Regions from separate parts of the Actinoplanes sp. NBC_00393 genome, predicted to be linked through region 3. Evidence: riboswitches for the same ligand, from Rfam matches in the RefSeq annotation. Region 3 holds a riboswitch; each other region holds the start of a gene.
What was found. A riboswitch is a leader RNA that binds a small molecule or an ion and turns the genes downstream of it on or off. The one in region 3 is predicted to bind S-adenosylmethionine.
Positions count from the first base shown of each region.

Region 1 (2,257 bases), 3.9 Mb from region 3:
ACGTCGCACGATCGACGTCCTGGCTGAGCGATCGAACATCGAGATCGTCCATGAGCCCCAAGATATCGACCGATCGGGGTGATCTTCCCCGAATCAATCGTCGGCGTCGATGAACTCAGCGGCGGTGGCGGACGTTGTCGCGGTCAGCCCAGCACGTACTCGGTCATGCCTGGCCGGGAAGCCGAGCCGACCCCGGACTCCCCACCGCTCACCGCGCTGCCGTCCCGGCGAGGCGTGCCTGAGCGGCGGCTGGGGGTGCGGGCCGCCGCTCACGCATGTCTCGTCACCCGCGAAGCGTGCCTGAGCGGCGGCCGGGCAACGCGAGCCGCCGCTCAGGCATGCTTCACCGTCCGCGAAACGCGTCTGAGTGGCGGCCGGGTGGTGCGAGCCGCCAGCAGGGTGGGTTCCCGGGCCGGGTAGCAGTCGTGAGCGGCGGCAGGCAGCCCCAGATCAGTAGCGCGGCTTCTGTTCGCCTGCCTCGATAGCTACCGGCAGGCGGTTGCCGGCCGGCGGCAGCGGGCACGTGGCGAACTCGGTGTAGGCGCACGGCAGGTTCGTGGCCCGGTTGAAGTCGAGCACGACCGCGCCGTCGTCGGCGGGCGGGGGATGAACAGGCTGCGGTTGGCGGCGTACGTGGTCAGGCCGGACGTCTCGTCGGTGAACAGGACGAACAGCGAACCGGGGCCGGAGCCGTTGAAGGCGATCAGCGACAGGTCCTGGCCGCCGATCGAGAACTCGACGACGCCCGGGGACTCGTAGACGTGTTCGATGCCCTCGGCCACCGAGCCGACCGGGGTCGGGCGGGGCGACGCGTAGGCCACGAACCGGGCCGGAACCACCCACTTCTCGTCGGCGGGGTAGGCGGGGGTGCCGGTGTAGGCGGTCAGCACCGGATTGGACGGGTGCCGGGGACGGACGACATCCAGGCCGCCGCGCCGGGCGATCTCGATCACCGCGTCGCCGTAGCCGGCCGTGACGTCGCCCCGCTCCTCGATCGGGTCGAAGCGGTGGGTTCCGGTGATCGGCGCGCCGTCGAGCGTCAGCTGCTCGCCGTCGCCCAGGGCCACGGTCACCCCGTCCGGGCCGCTGCTCCACTCGCCGGGCGCGCCGGAGATGCGCTGCGGGGTCGCGTCGAGCCAGTGCAGCCCGGTGATGGCGAGGAAGCCGTGCGGGGCGGCGCGCCGCTGCTCGTGGCCGGCGTGCCACCGCTCCCACTCGTCCCGGAACAAGATCGTCATGCGCCAACGATAGCCACGTCTGCTACCGTGCCCAGCAGGTCATGAGTGCCAGCGCGAAGCCCCGGCTCGCTGGCCGGCAACCCTTCCGTTCGCGACGGGGTGCCCCGGGTGAGGACCGGGCCGATGTCACCCGACATCGGCAAACGGCGAACCCGTGGAGGCGCGGTCATGCCATCTCTCGACATCGTCGGCGACGATCTCAAGGTTGAACTTCCCAGCGGTGAGACGGTGCGTTTCGCGCACCTCGACTACGCGGCGTCGGCGCCCTGCGCGCAGGCCGCGGCCGATGCGGTGGCCGAGCTGCTGCCGCGCTACGGCAGTGTTCACCGGGGCACCGGGGTACGGTCGCAGGCGTCCACGATCGCCTACGAGCTGGCCCGCGACGTGGTGGCCGAGTTCGCCGGCGCCGGCGACGACCACAGCGTGATCTTCACCCGGAACACCACGGATGCGCTGAACCTGCTGGCCCGGGCCCTGCCGCCGGGCACCACCACGATCCAGTTCGACGGCGAGCACCACGCCAACCTGCTGCCCTGGCCGAACGTGCTGCGCCTGCCCACCCCGGCGTCGCCGGACGAGGCGGTCGCCGCCCTGGACCGGGTGCTGCGCGGGCGGGCGCTGCGCGGCATCACGGGGCCGGCCGTGTTCACCGTCACCGGCGCGAGCAACGTGACCGGCGAGGTGTGGCCGGTTCGGCGCCTGGCCGATGTGGCGCACGCGTACGGCGTACGCGTCATAGTCGACGCTGCCCAGCTCGCCCCGCACCACCCGGTCTCGCTCGCCGACCTCGGCGCGGATTATCTGGCCTTCTCCGGCCACAAGCTGTACGCCCCGTTCGGCGCGGGCGTGCTCGCCGGCCGCACCGACTGGCTGGACGCCGCCGAACCCTACCTGGCCGGCGGCGGCGCCAGCGCCGTCGTGGGCGACCGCCCTGACGACCTGACCTGGGCCACCGGCCCGGCCCGGCACGAGGGCGGCACCCCCAACCTGCTCGGCGCCGTCGCCCTGGCCGCGGTCTG
Region 1 is NZ_CP107942.1:276,471-278,727, forward strand. It holds gene OHA21_RS01190 (M20 family metallopeptidase) at 1-52, opposite strand, end outside; partial or broken gene OHA21_RS01200 (DUF1684 domain-containing protein) at 451-1,238, opposite strand; SAM riboswitch class IV at 1,276-1,390, shown strand; gene OHA21_RS01205 (aminotransferase class V-fold PLP-dependent enzyme) at 1,407-2,257, shown strand, end outside.
Region 1: linked by a shared signal. The riboswitch ahead of OHA21_RS01205 (aminotransferase class V-fold PLP-dependent enzyme) and the one ahead of thrC (threonine synthase) in region 3 are both predicted to bind S-adenosylmethionine.

Region 2 (2,257 bases), 5.6 Mb from region 3:
CGCGTAACTCCGCCAGATCGCCGTTCAGGTCGGCGCGCACGTGAGTGACCCGGGGCTTCTTTCGGCGAGCGCGGTCCAGCATCACCGGCGACAGGTCGACCGCCACGATCTCGCCGGGATTCCTGGCCCGCACCGCGCGCGTCAGATTGCCGGTCCCGCAACCGGCGTCCAGGACACGGCGCGGCCCTTCCGGGACCTCGGCCATCAATTCACCGACCATTTTCCGGTACGGCTGAAGTCGTTCTATCACGTCGTAACAGCGGGCGTAGACGTCCCACAACAGCGTGGTCATCCTCAGCTCCGACCGTCGAGGAAGTCCGCGGTCCCGTGCCAGTCGCGGCCGGCCGCCCGGATGCGCTCGGTGAAGCCGCTGACCTCGCCCCACGCCGGGTAGCCGGCGCCCGTACCATCGCTGCTGATCTTCCGGGCCACGGCGGCCAGGTCGCCGGCGGCGCTGTAGGCGCCGAACCACCGCACCCGGCCCGCATCGATCCGGTCGTGCCACGGCAGCCAGCCCTGCGCGGTCAGCGCCTGCGGCGGTAGGTGCCCGTGCCGCACGAAGGCCTGGCCCTGCAGGCGTTTCGCCTCGGCGATCGCGGCCGGCCCGGTGAGCAGCCCGCACTCGTAGAGCTGCTCCCCGCGGGCCGGCATGACCCGATCGCATCACACCACGTCAATGCGTGCTTCCAGCCGGGCGCGGCAGGCCGGCCACTCCGACGCCGTGATGGAGAAGATCGCGGAGTCGCGCAGGAGGCCGTCCTCACCCGGTGCCCACGAGCGGGACCAGGAACGCAGCACCCCCTCGAAGCGGGCGCCGACCTTCTCGATCGCGACCCGGGACCGGCGGTTGCGGGCGTCGGTCTTCAGGTCGAGCCGGGCCACCCGCCACTGTTCGAACGCGTGCCCGAACAGCAGCAGTTTCGCCTCGGTGTTCAGCCCGGTGCTCTGCGCCGACGCGGCCAGCCAGGTGAAGCCGACCTCGACCGCGCACAGGCCGGTCCCGTCCGGCCAGGGACGCGGATCCCAGTACGCGGTGGCGCCGACAGCCCGGCCGGTGCCGGTGTCGATCTGCGCGTACGGCCGCAGCTTCCCGGCTGCCGCCCTGGCCAGCTGCGCGTCGATGTAGGCGTCCACCTCGGCGGCCGACGGCACCCAGGTGAACCGGTACGAGCCGCGGTCCTCCTCAGCAGCCGCGGCCAGGTCGGCGGCGTGCCGGCGGTCGAGCGGCTCCAGACGGACGCGGCGGCCCTGCAGGACGGGCGCGGTCAGGGTAGCGGGAAAGGACACGACGGCCTCCGTTCGCGGCTTGCCCGGCGCGGGATGCGGCGGACCCGGTCATCACCCGGGGCACCCCACCCACGCAGGAGGGTTGCCGGCCAGCGAGCCGGGGCTTGGCGCTGACACTCATGACCTTGGAGGCGAAACTAGCACGATCGCCTTGCCGGTCGGGGTACGGGCTGTCCACAATGGCGCGGGGACGGGGGGTGAGCCGTGGCCTGGAATCGGGTACGCACGGCCTGGGTCGCGGCCGCTGCCGCGCTGGTGTTGGTGGCGGCGGCGGGGACCTTCGTCTACTTCCGGTACTTCCGGGCGGAGGAGCAGTTGCCCGTCGGGTTCACCATCGCGGTGGAGCCCGACAGCAGTTCCGGGAACCGGCTGTGGGCCTTCCCGGCCGGCACGGTCGACGACACGCCGGACGGCTGCGGCACCGCGCCGTGGGCGCAGCAGAACGGTGGCCGTGACTATCAGATCACCGAGTTCGTGGTGACCATCGGCGCCCACACCGAGCCGCTGCTGCTGGCCGGCGCCGACGTGGTCGCGGACCGGACGCCACCGCAGGCCGTCGACGTCTTCGGATGCCGCGACGATGAGCGGACGCCCGCCGCCTTCCTGCACGTCAACCTCAACGAGAACGAGGCGTTGTGGGCGACGTCCACAGCAGACGCGTTCACCACCGAACCGCTGGAGCGGGAACTGGCGCCGGGCGCTTCCGAGCAGATCCGGGTCCGCGCGATCGGCGCCGACAACGACTACACCTGGCGGCTCGACCTGCACATCGCGTTCCGGGACCGCCAGGTCGTGCACCGCATCGACAACAACGGGCAACCGTTCGTCACGGTCGACGCGGGCCCGGGCAGCCGAGACCTTCGCCAGTGACGTGGCCACGTCAAGCCACGCGGGTCCCGCTGGATCGCGCGCAGGCCCCGCCAGCGGGCAGCGGCCGGCCGGTCGCGGACCTTCGCACAAGACAGGCGAC
Region 2 is NZ_CP107942.1:2,226,881-2,229,137, reverse strand. It holds gene OHA21_RS10160 (class I SAM-dependent methyltransferase) at 1-292, opposite strand, end outside; gene OHA21_RS10155 (hypothetical protein) at 295-651, opposite strand; gene OHA21_RS10150 (GNAT family N-acetyltransferase) at 664-1,287, opposite strand; SAM riboswitch class IV at 1,298-1,412, opposite strand; gene OHA21_RS10145 (hypothetical protein) at 1,492-2,157, shown strand.
Region 2: linked by a shared signal. The riboswitch ahead of OHA21_RS10150 (GNAT family N-acetyltransferase) and the one ahead of thrC (threonine synthase) in region 3 are both predicted to bind S-adenosylmethionine.

Region 3 (2,257 bases):
GTGCAGCGCCGTGGCGATCGGGTTGCAGCCGGCCGACTGGGCGCCGAACACCGTCCAGCCGCCCTCCGGCGCCTCGACCAGTCCGATCTCGACCAGCTCGGTGAACGCCTTGTCCACCTTGGTGAGCAGCTCACCCGAGGCCATCGGGATGACCACCTGGGCCGGGATGCGCCAGCCGAGCTGCTCGGCCACCTCGTAGCCCAGCGTCTTGGAGCCCTCGGCGTAGAACGGCCGCACGTTCACGTTGACGAACGCGGTGTCCTCGAACTCGTCGGTCTCGACCAGCTCGCTGCACAACCGGTTCACGTCGTCGTAGGAGCCCTCGATGGCGACCAGGCCCCCGCCGTACACCGCGGTGGTGATGATCTTGCCCGGCTCCAGGTCGGCCGGGATGAAGACGATGCTCGGCACACCGGCCCGGGCGGCGTGGGCGGCCACCGAGTTGGCCAGGTTGCCGGTGGAGGCGCAGGAGAACCGGGTGAAGCCCAGCTCCTTGGCGGCGGTCAGGGCCACCGAGACGACCCGGTCCTTGAACGAGTGCGTCGGGTTGGCCGAGTCGTCCTTCACGTACAGCGGGGCCTGCAGGCCGACCGCGGCGGCCAGGGCCGGTGCGCTGACCAGCGGGGTGAGGCCGGGGTTGAGGCTCACCCGGGTGGCCGGGTCCTGCCCGGCGGGCAGCAGCCCCGCGTAACGCCAGATGTTCTGCGGGCCCGCCTCGATCTGGGCCCGGGTGACCCGCGCGAGCGACGCCTCGTCGTAGGCGACCTCGAGCGGGCCGAAACACTCGTAACAGGCGTGCTGCGCGGCCAGCGGGTACTCCGCGCCGCAGGCACGACAGACGAGGCCACGAGCGGGCGAGGTGGTGGTAGCGCTGGGTGCGTTGACGGTAGACGTCATCGAGGCCTTCCCTCTCATCTTTCCCCGCGGCGACCTGCCGAAACGGGGACGGAATTAGCACCTGCTCACGCGGCGGCCTCGTCATCGAGACATGCGTGGTGGTTGCCGGGGCGTCAACGGGCCGTATCCCTCAGCCCCTCTGGATGAGGTATTCAGTTGTTTCCCACACCTTACGACGAGATTCCGTGAACGCCATCACGAGTTCCCGAGGTGTGAGCGACTTCCCTCTCCCCGGCAGGCTGTCCCCCAACCAAGATCAATTCAAGATCAGAATGTCGCATCCGGGTGCCGGGTACAGGCCGTCGCTCCCGCCGAGGGCCCGGCCCGGCTCGCTGGCCGCTACGCGTCCAAACCGCTCCCCGCCCCGGGCGACCTGGGTGCCTGGTTGCGCTCACCCCAAACCCCACCCCACCCGCCCTGCCTTCACCTCAGCCCAGGCGTCTAACCGGGCTGGCGTAACCAGCGTGAGCTACGGCCCGGGGGTGGCTGGCCGCCGGCGGGGCGCCGGGGACGGCGGTGGGACGGTCAGGAGGTGACGTCCTTGCGGGTGAAGCGGTAGAAGGCCAGCGACCACAGCAGCGCGGCGTAGACGACCGCTGAGATCGCGCCCTTGGCCAGGTCCTCGGTCTGGACCGGGGTGGAGAGGATGCCACGCCAGGCGTCCGTGTAGTGGGTGGGCAGGATGTTGCGGATGCTGCCCAGGGCGGTGATCTGGTCCAGGATGCTGGAGAGGATCCAGAGCATCACCGCACCGCCGACCGCGCCCAGGGCCGCGTCGGTCAGCACCGACAGCAGGAACGCCAGGCCGGCCACGACCAGCAGGGTCACCGCGAGGTACGCCAGGATGCCCAGCAACCGCAGCAGTCCCTCAGCGGGCGGGATCTCCGCCGCGATGGTGCTGCCCAGCGGCCCCCAGCCGTAGCGCACGGTGCCGATCAGCAGGCCCGTGCCGGCGAGCAGGAGCAGGGCGAAGAGCGAGTACCCGGCGGCGACGATCAGCTTGACGCCGAGCAACCGGGCCCGCGGCACCGGGATGGCCAGCAGGTAGCGCAGGCTCCCCCAGCTGGCCTCGCTGGCCACGGTGTCGCCGAAGAACAGGGCGACCACCACGACCAGCAGGAACCCGGCCGACACCGCGAGGCAGAACAGCGTGAAGTTGAGCCCGCCCGAGGTGGCCAGGTCGGCGATGCTGCTGAACGCGCCACCGCCGTCGCCGTCCTCGTCGCCGCGGTTCTCGCCGCCGAACTCGAAGGCCAGCAGGATGATCACCGGCAGCAGCACCATGAACCCGAGAGCGAGTTGGGTGCGGCGGCGCGAGGCCTGCCGGCGTACCTCGGCCCAGATCGGCAGGGTGCGCGAC
Region 3 is NZ_CP107942.1:7,858,312-7,860,568, forward strand. It holds gene thrC (threonine synthase) at 1-897, opposite strand, end outside; SAM riboswitch class I at 909-1,047, opposite strand; gene OHA21_RS36395 (ABC transporter permease) at 1,423-2,257, opposite strand, start outside.